Regions from separate parts of the Bacillus pfraonensis genome, predicted to be linked through region 1. Evidence: a T-box and tRNA genes for the amino acid it is inferred to sense, from the RefSeq annotation. Region 1 holds a T-box; the other holds one or more tRNA genes.
The links. The T-box of region 1 lies ahead of ileS2 (isoleucine--tRNA ligase). A T-box ahead of a tRNA ligase gene usually reads a tRNA of that ligase, here a tRNA-Ile.
Positions count from the first base shown of each region.

Region 1 (6,898 bases):
CAAGTGGATATCCAATATATTTCATATGAACACGAATTTGATGCGTACGCCCTGTTTCTAAACGACATTCAACAAGTGTAAAGTCCTTGAACCTCTCTAACACTTGGAAGTGTGTAACAGCATGTTTCCCATTTTCATCAACCGTCATACTTTGACGATCCTTTTTATCTCGAGCAATCGGTGCATCAATCGTTCCTTTATCATGTGGAATCATCCCATGAACAATTGCTTTATATCGTCTTGTAACTGTTTTTGCCACAAGCTGATTGACAAGAGATTCATGTGCCATATCATTTTTAGCAACCATTAATAAACCAGAGGTGTCTTTATCAATACGATGCACAATACCAGGGCGCATTACACCGTTAATCCCTGATAAATCAGTACAATGATACATTAGTCCATTTACAAGAGTACCACTTGTATGTCCAGGAGCTGGATGTACAACCATACCGCGTGGTTTATTAACAACTAATACATCTGCATCCTCATAATAAATTTCTAAGTTCATATCTTCTGCACGAATATCTAGTTCTTCTGGTTCTGGGATTGCTACTGCAATTTCATCGTTTTCTTTTACTTTATAATTTCCTTTAATGGTGTTTCCGTTTACAGTTACGACACCATCTTTAATCCATTGCTGCACTTGTGTACGTGACCACTCATTATTGACACTGGCAACAAACTTATCAATCCGTTCATTTTTTTGTTCTTTTGCAACTGTTACTTGTACTACTTCGCTCATTCATTTACTCCTTCATTTTCTTTCCTTCTAATAATGTTTGAATAATAATCAATACAACCCCTATACATAAAGCTGAGTCAGCTATGTTAAATACCGGATAATTGTATGAAAAAATATACACGTGAATGAAATCCACCACTTCTTGTCTAAATACACGATCAATAAAATTGCCAATTGCTCCGCCTAAAATAAGACCTAATGAGACCCCTAAGAGCTTATCTGTTTTTGCATATTTTTTCATATAAAATACGATAAATCCTACAAAAACAACTGTAATAACATAGAAGAACCACATTTGACCTTCTAAAATACCCCAGGCAGCTCCTCTATTCCGATGTGATGTTATGTATAATACATTATCGATAATCGGGATACTTGTACCTAATTCCATGTTCTTTACAATTAACCATTTCGATACCTGATCGACAGTAATGACAAATAAGGCTATTAAATAATATATCATTTTCATTTCCCCCACAAAGACAGTGTACCTCAAAATTTTAGCATAGCTACGGCCTTTTCACAATGAACCTTTACGGAAGAATAAAATAAAACGAAAAAAGGTAATATAATATCGTTGTGCCTATCAAATATTTACTTTATCATACAAAAACTCATGAACTGTACGTGCTGTTGGCATCATTTGCATTTGCTTTACAGGAATATATCTCCCAGTTTCTTCACAAATTCCATACATATCGATTTCCATTTTAAATAATGCTCGTTCCACATCTTTTAAATCTTCTCTTATATCATGTAAAAATAATTTCTTTTTCGCATCTTCCTTCATTTCATACCCTATCTCTTGTCCAAATTCCACATGATACGTGCGCATCGCTTCTTTTGCCAGTCGCTCCTGTAATTCTTTTTTCATCAATTGCAATTCTTCTTTGATTTCCATGTAGATTTCATTCACGTGTACATTCCTCCCGGCTGCAATGTACCGTTAGTGTGTCCGAAATTTTCTCACTTACCGCTCACACATTTTTCCTTCATAGGAAAGTGCTTAAAATCCAATAGAAACCTTTAACAATCAAATTCTCGATACATCTACCGCATGCCAAGAAAAATCTTTACTGAATACAAAAAAACTGACTGCAGTAATTAGCAGTCAGTTTTTTACTATCACATCATTATTTCACATAATTTTCTTTTACAACTGTCGCACAACGCTCACATAATGTTTCATGTTCAGCGTCTTTACCAATTGTTTCAGAAACAACCCAGCAACGTTCACATGTTTCACCAGTTGCCTGCGCTACAACAACAGCTGTATGCTCATATTTCGGAGCATCTGCTGGGGCCTCTTCCATTGTGCCACCAAGTTTGTACTCAGAAACAATAAACAATTGTTTTAAATCTTCGCTGATAGACTCTAACATTTGTTTCATTTCTGCAGTTGGATAAAGTGTAATACTTGCATTCAATGACTTACCAATTACTTTTTCATTACGAGCAACTTCTAACGCTTTTAATACGTCGTCGCGAAGTGTCATAAATGCATCCCATTTTGTTTTTAACGCTTCAGCACCTTCTACTTCCACTGCTTCTGGCATATCAGTTAGCTGAACACTTTCTTCTACAACACCAGGAATATATGGCCATACTTCATCCGCTGTATGAGGTAAAATTGGTGTTACAAGCTTTGTTAATGCAACAAGAACATCATAAAGTACTGTTTGAATTGCACGGCGGTCCGAATGATTCGCAGCTTCAATATATAAAATGTCTTTTGCAAAATCTAAATAGAATGAACTTAAATCAATTGTACAGAAATTATGAATTGCATGATACACGGCCGCAAAATCATATGTTTCATATGCTTCTTTTACTTTTGTAATTAAGTCATTTAATTTCACTAGCATATATCGATCTACTTCACGTAGTTCAGTTTTTGCTACTGCATCTTGACCTGGATTAAAGTCAGATAAGTTTCCTAATAAGAAACGGAATGTGTTACGGATTTTACGATATACTTCTGCAACTTGTTTTAAAATATCATCTGAAATACGTACATCAGATTGATAGTCAACAGAAGATACCCATAGTCGTAAAATATCTCCGCCTAATTGATCCATGATTTTCTTCGGTACTACAATGTTTCCGATAGATTTACTCATTTTACGGCCTTCACCGTCTAGTACGAACCCATGACTTAGAACACCTTTATACGGCGCTTTACCAGTTACTGCAACTGCTGTTGATAATGAAGAGTTAAACCAACCACGGTATTGGTCAGATCCTTCTAAGTATAAATCAGCAGGACGCTGCAAGTCCTCACGCTCTTCTAGAACAGCTTGGTGAGAAGAACCTGAATCAAACCATACGTCCATAATGTCTGTTTCTTTACGGAATTCACCATTTGGACTAGATGGATGTGTAAATCCTTCTGGTAATAACTCTTTCGCTTCACGCTCGAACCATACGTTAGAACCATTCTCACGGAATAGGTCCGCTACATGATTGATTGTTTCATCTGTAATGATTGGATCACCATTCTCTGCATAGAAGACAGGAATTGGTACACCCCACGCACGCTGACGAGAAATACACCAGTCACCACGGTCACGAACCATATTATGAAGGCGAGTTTCACCCCATGCTGGTACCCACTTCGTTTCTTCAACAGCTTGTAATAATTCACTGCGGAATGCTTCAATCGATGCAAACCATTGCGCTGTCGCACGGAAGATAATTGGTTTTTTCGTTCTCCAGTCATGCGGATAAGAATGCGTAATAAATGTTAATTTTAATAACGCACCAACTTCTTCTAGTTTTTCCGTAATTGGTTTATTTGCTTTATCATAGAATAAACCTTCAAATCCAGGTGCTTCACTTGTTAATACACCTTTATCATCAACCGGACAAAGAACTTCTAATCCATATTGTTTACCAACAAGGAAATCGTCTTCCCCGTGTCCAGGTGCTGTATGTACACAACCTGTACCAGCATCTGTTGTAACATGCTCTCCAAGCATAACTAAAGAATCACGATCATAGAATGGGTGCTTCGCAACTGTATACTCAAGTTCGCTACCTTTAACTGTTTTCACAACCTCAGTATTTTCCCACTCTAATGTTTTCGCAACTGTATCAAATAGTTCAGAAGCGATGATATATTTTTCATCATTTACTTTCACAATGCTATATTCAAGTTCTGGGTGAACAGAAATACCTAGGTTTGCTGGTAGTGTCCAAGGTGTTGTTGTCCAAATAATAAATTTCTCGTCACCTTCTAATACATTTTTCCCGTCTTTTACAGGGAATGCTACGTAAATAGATGCTGACTTCTTATCTTTATATTCAATTTCAGCTTCAGCTAAAGCAGATTCACTTGTTGGAGACCAATAAACTGGCTTCTGTCCTTTATAGATATAACCTTTCTTCGCCATTTCTCCAAACACTTTAATTTGCTGCGCTTCATATGCTGGCTCTAACGTAATATATGGACGATCCCAATCAGCACGCACACCTAGACGTTTAAACTGCTCACGTTGGCGATTTACTTGTTCATATGCATACTCTGCACATAATTTACGGAATTCTGCAACCGTCATTTCTTTACGCTTTACGCCTTTATTTGTTAAAGCTTGTTCAATTGGTAGACCATGTGTATCCCAGCCTGGCACATATGGTGCACAGTATCCAGTCATCGATTTGTAACGAACAATAAAATCTTTTAATACTTTATTTAACGCATGTCCCATATGAATGTCACCATTCGCATATGGAGGACCATCATGCAGCACAAATAAAGGACGACCTTTTGTATGTTCTTGTACTTTTTCGTAAATATTCATCTCAGCCCATTTTTCTTGCATTGCAGGCTCACGTTTTGGTAAATTCCCACGCATTGGGAATTCTGTTTTCGGCATTAGTAATGTATTTTTGTACTCCATGCTTATTTCCTCCTCGAATGTATAAAAGAAAGACCCTAAAAAATGGAATAAAAAAGAGACCTTCTCATCCCCAAAAAGGGACGAGAAGGTCTCCCGCGGTACCACCCTAGTAGACCATGCATGTATGCATTAGTCCTCTTTATATTCTTAACGCGAATATACGCCTACGCTTACTTTTTTGGTTCAGCGTGGAACTCCAGGGTGATATTCCCATTTATCTCCTTATCCTGAGCTTACACCATCCTCAGTTCGCTATATAAGGTGTGAAAAAGGTACTTATCCCTATCTTCGTTTTTCTTAATAAATATGTTGTTTAAAATTATATGTAATAATGAGAAAAACGTCAAGCTTACACTGTTTCTTCTTTCTTTAACAGCTCGTCCACTTCTTCTTCTAACTCAATTAATTTGTCCCAATCATCATTGTTCAACATTTCAAGCTGTGCTTCTAATAGCATACGGAAACGCGTGCGGAATACTTTCGCTTGTTTCTTTAGCTCTTCAATATCAAATGCAACTTTTCTTGATTTTACTAAAGCTTCATTAATGATACGATCTGCATTTTTTTCTGCTTCACGAACAATTAATTTTGCTTCTTTTTGTGCATTACGCTTTACTTCTTCCGCTGCTTCTTGTGCAACAACGATAGATTTATTTAACGTGTCTTCAATGTTAGAGAAATGATCTAATTTCCCTTCTAGCTGAGCAACTTTTTCTTCTAATGCTTTCTTCTCACGAATGACCAATTCATAATCCTTGATAATTTGATCAAGAAACTCATTTACTTGATCCTCATCATAGCCACGGAATCCGCGACCAAATTCTTTGTTATGAATATCTAATGGTGTTAACGGCACAAACGCCACCTCCAAGTAGTTATCTAAATTTTCCTCTTTTAATTATATCTTTTCTTCGACAAAACAAGAGATTTTCCTTCTAAAAAACCAATCATTTTAGTATACCATACAAAACTCTCCATTTGTCGCGCTTCGTTTTTCCTTCTATAGAAAATAATTTACTTCGGCCATGTCCCCTAACTGAAAACACATCACCTGGAAAACACTCGTATGCAGTTTGCTCAACCGTTTTCCAATTCACTTTCACAAGACCGTTTTTTATAAACGGCTGTACTTTCTGCCGTGATACATGGAGCATTTCAGCTAGCAGGACATCTAATCGAAGTGATGAAACAGTTCCAGACTGTTCTCTCCATTCTTCTTGCAATCGTAATACTCGATCTGCTTGTACAGAGGAGAGTGAGACCTTCATTTTCCCTATCGATTGTAAATTCATTTCAATGTACGAAACAATTTCTTTTGCAACTATAATTTGGGCGCGATTTTCTTGAAGCAAAATATCACCGCATTTTTCTCTCGTTAGACCAAGAGACATAAATGCACCTAATATTTGCCTATGTTCAAGCGTATAAAACTTGGAAGGATAGTCAATTTCTAATACTTCAACTTGAAAATCTTCTTCTTTTAAATCGAGATAACTCGGGTAAATAAGAGCTCTTTTTCTTTCCGCTTTTGGCGTAGCACCATAAAGTCGTAAAGTCGCATCTCCTTGATTGCCAATTATCGTAGCAACAATTTGTTGCTGGCGCGGATCAAGAAAATCCGTTAATTTCACTTGATGATATTCTTCAGCCATCTGTTTCCATTCTAACGCTTTATCAACAAAGACCGCTTCTTCAGGTCTAAAATGCTCATAGATGTTCATTCATTTAACCTCTTATTACAGGAAATAATTAAACAAACTTACTAAACCACTACTAGCCAATCTCAACGCAATAATTGCAACAATTGGAGAAATATCAATCATTCCAAAAGGCGGGATGAATCTCCGAAACGGCTCTAAATACGGTTCACAAATACGCGATAGAAAATCACCAAATGTTGATTCTCTTGCCCCTGGAAACCACGATAGGAGAATATAGATAATAAGCGCCCAGGAATAAATCTGGATGATCCAAAGCAATGCTTCTAAAATAATCGTCATGGCGTATTACCACCTCTTTATATTTGTCTCTTCCTCTTCACCGAACAACTCAGAAATGGCCCCAACAATATCTACAGTCTCAGGTGTACAAATAAATGTTTTCGGTCCTAGTTTTTGAATATCCCCGCCTATAGCGTATACAGTACCACTTAAAAAGTCAACGATACGCACAGCTTGATCTGTTGACATTCTTTGCAAATTAATGACAACCGCTCTTCTTCCCTTTAAATGATCCGCAATCCCTTGTGCTTCCG
Region 1 covers NZ_JAHCDO010000013.1:63,866-70,763, reverse strand. The annotation lists gene KFD70_RS14080 (RluA family pseudouridine synthase) at 1-745, opposite strand, end outside; gene lspA (signal peptidase II) at 750-1,208, opposite strand; gene KFD70_RS14070 (TraR/DksA C4-type zinc finger protein) at 1,332-1,661, opposite strand; gene ileS2 (isoleucine--tRNA ligase) at 1,879-4,644, opposite strand; T-box leader at 4,718-4,942, opposite strand; gene divIVA (septum site-determining protein DivIVA) at 4,994-5,500, opposite strand; gene KFD70_RS14055 (YlmH family RNA-binding protein) at 5,592-6,365, opposite strand; gene KFD70_RS14050 (YggT family protein) at 6,381-6,644, opposite strand; gene KFD70_RS14045 (cell division protein SepF) at 6,651-6,898, opposite strand, start outside.

Region 2 (6,813 bases), on a different contig from region 1:
ATAATTAAAGCCAAGCCCGCCTTCATACGTTGGGGCAGTCACAAGCGGCCAAGCTGTCGAATCTTCTGCCGTCATCAAAAATTCTTCGTTCTCTGCAAATACGGCCTCATTTAACTCACGTAAAAAGGAAACCGCATATTCATTACTTTGCTGCTGCCCTTCTTTTTCCCAGTACAGCATATTCGCAACCGCATCAACGCGAAAGCCGTCGATATGGTAATATTTCATCCAAAACAATGCATTTGAAATTAAAAAATTTCGCACTTCCTGTTTCCCTAAATCAAAATTTACTGTTCCCCAAACACGATTCTCCTGCACATCCAAATCTTTATATTCATAGGTTGGTGCCCCATCAAACAAATACAAACCATGAGCATCCTTACAAAAATGACCTGGTACCCAATCTAAAATGACACCGATTCCATATTTATGACATTCATCGACAAAATACATGAAATCATGCGGTGTACCAAATCGACTTGTTACCGCATAATATCCAGTTCCCTGATATCCCCAAGATCGATCATATGGATGTTCAACGAGCGGCATAATTTCAATATGAGTAAACTGATGCTCTACTACATAAGGAATGAGCTCCTCTGCCATTTCTCGATACGAGTACAAAGAGCCATCTTCTTTCTTTTTCCATGATCCAAAATGCAATTCATAAACTGCCATTGCTTCCTTATAAATTGATTTTCGTTTTTTCTTGCGGAACCAATTTTTATCGTTCCATTCGTATCCCCTTATATCAAAAATAACAGATGCCGTATTTGGTCTTACTTCTGCATAATTTGCATAGGGATCTGCTTTTAAAATTGTTTCTCCACCTTTGGTCTCAATCGCATACTTATATATTTCGTTTTCCCCCAAATGTGGTATAAACAGTGACCAAATACCCTTTTCTGTCATTTGTATCATTCGATGCCCTTCAACATCCCAATCATTAAAATCTCCAACTACACTCAAAGCTTTTGCATGAGGAGCCCATACTGTAAATCGTACGCCTTGTATTTCATCCTCTACTGCAAAATGCGCGCCAAATATGTTATAGCTCTCATAACACTTTTTTGTATGAAATTCATACAAACTCTCTTCTATACAATTTGTTACACTCAATATGTTCACCTCACTAAGATGACAGAATTTTTGTTACTTTGTAAACATTCGCTGAAAAACTGAAATATCCTTGTGTATTTTTAAATAAATATACGTTTTTTCGTGGTAATTAAAGGTAATATTTTAATTTTTGATAAAATATATCGAATTTTGACGAATATTCATTGAAAGCGTTTTATTTCAGATGATTATTTCACTTGTAATAATATAATAAAAAAGCACTCTATTTTCATATAGAGTGCTTTTTCTATAAACGACCCTTTTCCAACAAAAGGGGTATATTTTGGGGATATACAAGGGAACTGGAAAAGGAATTTATATTATTTTATATAAAAATTCAGAAGCCGGAAGCAGTTTCCCGCCTCTGAATCATTTATCAATTATATTAAAGTACTGGTGCCATTGTTTCTTTTAATACTTTTACAGAGTGAGCGAATTTCGCTTTTTCTTCTTCATTTAGCTCAAGCTCAACGATTTCACGTACACCTTCGCGGTTAATAACAGCCGGAACACCTACATAAGCGTCTTTTTCACCGTATTGACCTTCTAGGTATGCAGATACAGTTAGCACACTATTTTCGTTGTTTAAGATTGCTTTCGTTACACGAAGTAGTGACATACCGATTCCGTAGTAAGTTGCACCTTTACGCTCAATAATGTGGTAAGCTGCATCGCGTACATTTACAAAGATTTTATCTAAATCATCTTGGTTGTATTGTTCGTTGTTCGCTAAAATTGTTTCTAGTTTTTGTACACCTACAGTAGTGTGGCTCCATACTGGAAGTTCAGTATCACCATGTTCACCAATAATGTACGCGTGAACGTTACGTGGATCTACATTTAAGTAGTCACCTAGCATATAGCGGAAACGAGCAGAGTCTAAAGTTGTACCAGAACCAATTACACGTTCTTTTGGTAATCCAGATTCTTTCCAAGTTACGTAAGTTAAGATGTCAACTGGGTTAGTTGCGATTAAGAAAATACCATCAAATCCGCTATCCATAATACCGCGAACGATTTGCTTGAAGATTTTTGTATTTTTCTCAACTAAGTCTAAACGAGTTTCACCTGGTTTTTGTGGTAATCCAGCAGTGATAACAACTAAATCTGCATCTTTACAATCTGCATAACTACCGCTCCACACTTTTGTTGGTGATGGAGAGAATGGTACCGCATGGCTTAAGTCCATTGCTTCTCCTTCTGCTTTTGCTTCATTTACATCAACAAGTACGAATTCCTCAGCTACACCTTGGTTGATCATTGAGTAAGCATAACTACAACCTACAGCTCCTGTTCCTACTAATACTACGCGATTGATACCTTTTTTCATGGTAATTTCCCCTCTCTATTGTTCACATTTATTATGATTGTTTAAGTAATTAATTAAAGTACTAATTTAATGTTGTTTAACTTCCTTACACTCATATTGTAGCATGAATCATTGTGAATTAATTCACAAATTATGACCTATTTGTGAACTTTTTCACAGATAGGAGAAAGTTATCTTATTGAGTATGGAATCAATCTCAATGTAAGCTTTTTCTTTAGATTGTGAAAACTTTGTTTTATTAGAGATTATGTGTAGTAATACATAAAAAGCTATCCTTTCCAGAGCCTTTCTGGAAAGAATAGCTTTCTATTGTTTCAAGACTTTATCTTTATTCTGGCATTAAACGAGTAGAAACTCCAATTCGATTCCATGCATTAATAGCAACAATCTGCATAATAATTTCAGCAACTTGCTTTTCTTCAAAGTATTTTCTTACTTCTTCATATACCTCATCTGGAACATGAGTTTCCGCTACTAGTGTAATTGCTTCTGTCAAAGCAAGCACAGCACGCTCCTTCTCTGTGAAAAATGGTGTCTCATGCCAAGCATTAAGAGCATAAATACGCTGCTCTGTTTCTCCTAATTTTCTCGCATCTTTCGTATGGAGATCAATGCAATACGCACATCCGTTGATTTGAGAGGCCCGAATTTTAATTAGCTCTTTCAATGTCTCATCAATACTTGTAGTCATCAAATATTTTTCTAATCCTGCCATTGCCTTATAACCTTCTGGATTTACCTTTCCCATTAAAAACCTTGTTTCCATCGTATATTCCCTCCATAAAATAAAATGAGTTTGTACTTTTATACCAGGATATTTAACAAGGTCTTTTATGAATGATTTACAATCACTATCTGCCGTAACATACCTTAATTCATGACAGAAGCTCTAATAAAAAACATACATAGCATCCCTTTTATATCCCGTCACTTATAAGACAAATTAGCTTTTTGTTTTGTGACAAAATAAAAAAGAGATTTTAAAAAAATCTCTTTTTTATAAATGCTATAGAACTGGAATATACTTCAACTTATCAGGATTGACTACAATGAAGATTCTTCTAATGGATTCTCCGCTTTCATTCCATTCAAAACATATGGCTTTCTCTGCACGGCCTTTATTCCTTGCTAAAATACCAAATTGACCATTTATTATAGTTGGAAGAAGATCCAATTGGAAAAATCCTCGTGAAACAATAGCCTCCAAAAACGTCTGGATACGCTGTTTACCCAGAATCGGAAATATAGCTGCACGCACTTTACCGCCTCCATCAGTGACAAGGGTTGCATCTGTTGTCAGCAAATTAATAAATTCCTCAAAATTCCCTGTTTCTGCGCCTCTGATAAAGGTATGTATCATTTTTTCTGTATGATCCGATTGTTGTGGATGTACTGGTATTTCGTGTCGTATCTTCTCTTTGCAACGGCTGTAAATCTTTCGGCAATTTGCCTCTGATTTGTTTAAAATCTCCGCTACTTCTCGATAATCGTACCTGAGGGCTTCCCTTAAGACAAATACAGCTCTTTCAATAGGCGTTAAATTCTCTAACAGTACAAGAAATGCATAGGATACTCTTTCGTTTTGAATTATAGTGTCCATAGGATTTAGTTTCATCGTATCTATTTCCGGCTCAGGAAGCCATTCTCCTGTATATACTTCTCTCTTTTTCTGAGCCGATTGCAGTATATTTAAACAATGATTTGTCGTCATCTTAATGAAATAAGCTTTTATATTTCTAATTGATTCCTGGTTCACATGTTGACTTTTAATAAGTATATCCTGCGCAACATCTTCCGCATCACTAACAGAGCCAAGCAAGCGATATGCTACAGAGTAAACTAAAGGCCGATAGGTTCGATACAAGGTTTCAAAATCCATACCATCACTCCATTCTATAGCGTGTTTCAATATCAAAAATATATGATTTGTTATAACTAAAAGATTATCTTTCTGTTACGAAAGGCTTGTATAATTTAAGAAAGTGGAAAGAGGTGATACTATGGAGAATAACATGCGGGAAAGCAAAACAATAGCTAAACCCATTCTTTGGACTATTTCTTTACTTATCGCTACACTATTTGTTTTTGTAACCTCAAGATTATATCCAAATACTGATTTGCGAATTAGCATTGTTTTATTAACTATCATAGATATTGGATTTATAGTCGCTTAATTTTTGGAGTTAAGACAAAAAATGTTAGTATAATGCTATTCAGTGTTATATCTAATGGCATATTTTTTATCCTGTTATCCATTTTTATTTTTTTACTATTAGTTGCCAATGGTATTTCAGAAACGTGAACGTCCCATCCTTACCACCTTGACTCTTTTCTGCACGTACTTGAGGAAGGAGATTTCTATCTGATTACTGTTAAAAATGAAAAAAGAGATAGCAGATTATGCTATCTCTTTAAGTATGACCCGTACGGGATTCGAACCCGTGTTACCGCCGTGAAAGGGCGGTGTCTTAACCACTTGACCAACGGGCCAATTTCTGGCAGAGAAGAAGGGATTCGAACCCTCGCACCGCGTTAGCGATCTACTCCCTTAGCAGGGGAGCCCCTTGAGCCACTTGGGTACTTCTCTATATAATATGGCTCCGCAGGTAGGACTCGAACCTACGACCGATCGGTTAACAGCCGATAGCTCTACCACTGAGCTACTGCGGAATAATGGTGGGCCTAAATGGACTCGAACCATCGACCTCACGCTTATCAGGCGTGCGCTCTAACCAGCTGAGCTATAGGCCCCCAATGGAAAAGCGGGTGAAGAGAATCGAACTCTCGACCAGAGCTTGGAAGGCTCTTGTTTTACCACTAAACTACACCCGCATGAAATTATAAAATAAATGGTGAGCCATGAAGGACTCGAACCTTCGACCCTCTGATTAAAAGTCAGATGCTCTACCAACTGAGCTAATGGCTCATTTTGAAAGTGGTGCCGGCTAGAGGACTTGAACCCCCAACCTACTGATTACAAGTCAGTTGCTCTACCAATTGAGCTAAGCCGGCTTGCTATTTCAAAATGGTGGCTCGGGACGGAATCGAACCGCCGACACGAGGATTTTCAGTCCTCTGCTCTACCGACTGAGCTACCGAGCCTTTATGTAATGGCGGTCCCGACCGGGGTCGAACCGGCGATCTCCTGCGTGACAGGCAGGCATGTTAACCACTACACCACGGGACCATTTGGTTGCGGGGACAGGATTTGAACCTGCGACCTTCGGGTTATGAGCCCGACGAGCTACCAGACTGCTCCACCCCGCGACGATATAATATTCTTTTTAAAAAATGGAGGAGGTAGAGGGATTCGAACCCCCGCGCGACTCTCGCCGCCTGTCGGTTTTCAAGACCGATCCCTTCAGCCAGACTTGGGTATACCTCCAGGTATTTACTTTAAATGGTGGACCTTGTAGGACTCGAACCTACGACCGGACGGTTATGAGCCGTCTGCTCTAACCAGCTGAGCTAAAGGTCCTTTATGGTAGCGGCGGAGGGGATCGAACCCCCGACCTCACGGGTATGAACCGTACGCTCTAGCCAGCTGAGCTACACCGCCATAATAAAGTTATAAGTGGAGCCTAGCGGGATCGAACCGCTGACCTCCTGCGTGCAAGGCAGGCGCTCTCCCAGCTGAGCTAAGGCCCCATAATGTTTAAAACTATCGGGAAGACAGGATTTGAACCTGCGACCCCCTGGTCCCAAACCAGGTGCTCTACCAAGCTGAGCCACTTCCCGTTAATAAAAGCGCGCCCGAGAGGACTCGAACCCCTAACCTTTTGATCCGTAGTCAAACGCTCTATCCAATTGAGCTACGGGCGCATATGGTGCCGAGGGCGGGGGTCGAACCCGCACGGTGGTCACCCACCGCAGGATTTTAAGTCCTGTGCGTCTGCCTGTTCCGCCACCCCGGCATGTCATATTGAAAATTGGAGCGGAAGACGGGATTCGAACCCGCGACCCCAACCTTGGCAAGGTTGTATTCTACCACTGAACTACTTCCGCAAGACATGTTATGAGATATTTTATTAAAAGTGCGGGTGAAGGGAGTCGAACCCCCACGCCAAAGGCGCCAGATCCTAAGTCTGGTGCGTCTGCCAATTCCGCCACACCCGCATGTTATATTTGTTTTAAAAGAAATGGGGCGACTGATGGGAATCGAACCCACGAATGCCGGAGCCACAATCCGGTGCGTTAACCACTTCGCCACAACCGCCATAGTTACTGGTGCCGGCTAGAGGACTTGAACCCCCAACCTACTGATTACAAGTCAGTTGCTCTACCAATTGAGCTAAGCCGGCATAAATGGTGGAGGATGACGGGATCGAACCGCCGACCCCCTGCTTGTAAGGCAGGTGCTCTCC
Region 2 covers NZ_JAHCDO010000072.1:385-7,197, forward strand. The annotation lists partial or broken gene glgB (1,4-alpha-glucan branching protein GlgB) at 1-1,119, opposite strand, end outside; gene KFD70_RS28515 (L-lactate dehydrogenase) at 1,505-2,449, opposite strand; gene KFD70_RS28520 (carboxymuconolactone decarboxylase family protein) at 2,778-3,215, opposite strand; gene KFD70_RS28525 (RNA polymerase sigma-70 factor) at 3,456-4,328, opposite strand; gene KFD70_RS28530 (hypothetical protein) at 4,450-4,623, shown strand; tRNA gene KFD70_RS28535 (tRNA-Glu) at 4,868-4,939, opposite strand; tRNA gene KFD70_RS28540 (tRNA-Ser) at 4,946-5,036, opposite strand; tRNA gene KFD70_RS28545 (tRNA-Asn) at 5,045-5,119, opposite strand; tRNA gene KFD70_RS28550 (tRNA-Ile) at 5,124-5,200, opposite strand; tRNA gene KFD70_RS28555 (tRNA-Gly) at 5,211-5,281, opposite strand; tRNA gene KFD70_RS28560 (tRNA-Lys) at 5,300-5,375, opposite strand; tRNA gene KFD70_RS28565 (tRNA-Thr) at 5,386-5,461, opposite strand; tRNA gene KFD70_RS28570 (tRNA-Phe) at 5,476-5,551, opposite strand; tRNA gene KFD70_RS28575 (tRNA-Asp) at 5,561-5,636, opposite strand; tRNA gene KFD70_RS28580 (tRNA-Met) at 5,640-5,716, opposite strand; tRNA gene KFD70_RS28585 (tRNA-Ser) at 5,742-5,834, opposite strand; tRNA gene KFD70_RS28590 (tRNA-Ile) at 5,851-5,927, opposite strand; tRNA gene KFD70_RS28595 (tRNA-Met) at 5,932-6,008, opposite strand; tRNA gene KFD70_RS28600 (tRNA-Ala) at 6,025-6,097, opposite strand; tRNA gene KFD70_RS28605 (tRNA-Pro) at 6,114-6,187, opposite strand; tRNA gene KFD70_RS28610 (tRNA-Arg) at 6,198-6,271, opposite strand; tRNA gene KFD70_RS28615 (tRNA-Leu) at 6,275-6,363, opposite strand; tRNA gene KFD70_RS28620 (tRNA-Gly) at 6,380-6,454, opposite strand; tRNA gene KFD70_RS28625 (tRNA-Leu) at 6,485-6,565, opposite strand; tRNA gene KFD70_RS28630 (tRNA-His) at 6,590-6,665, opposite strand; tRNA gene KFD70_RS28635 (tRNA-Thr) at 6,675-6,750, opposite strand; tRNA gene KFD70_RS28640 (tRNA-Val) at 6,756-6,813, opposite strand, start outside.
Region 2: it encodes a tRNA-Ile, which carries the amino acid that the T-box ahead of ileS2 (isoleucine--tRNA ligase) is inferred to sense. The anticodon was not compared.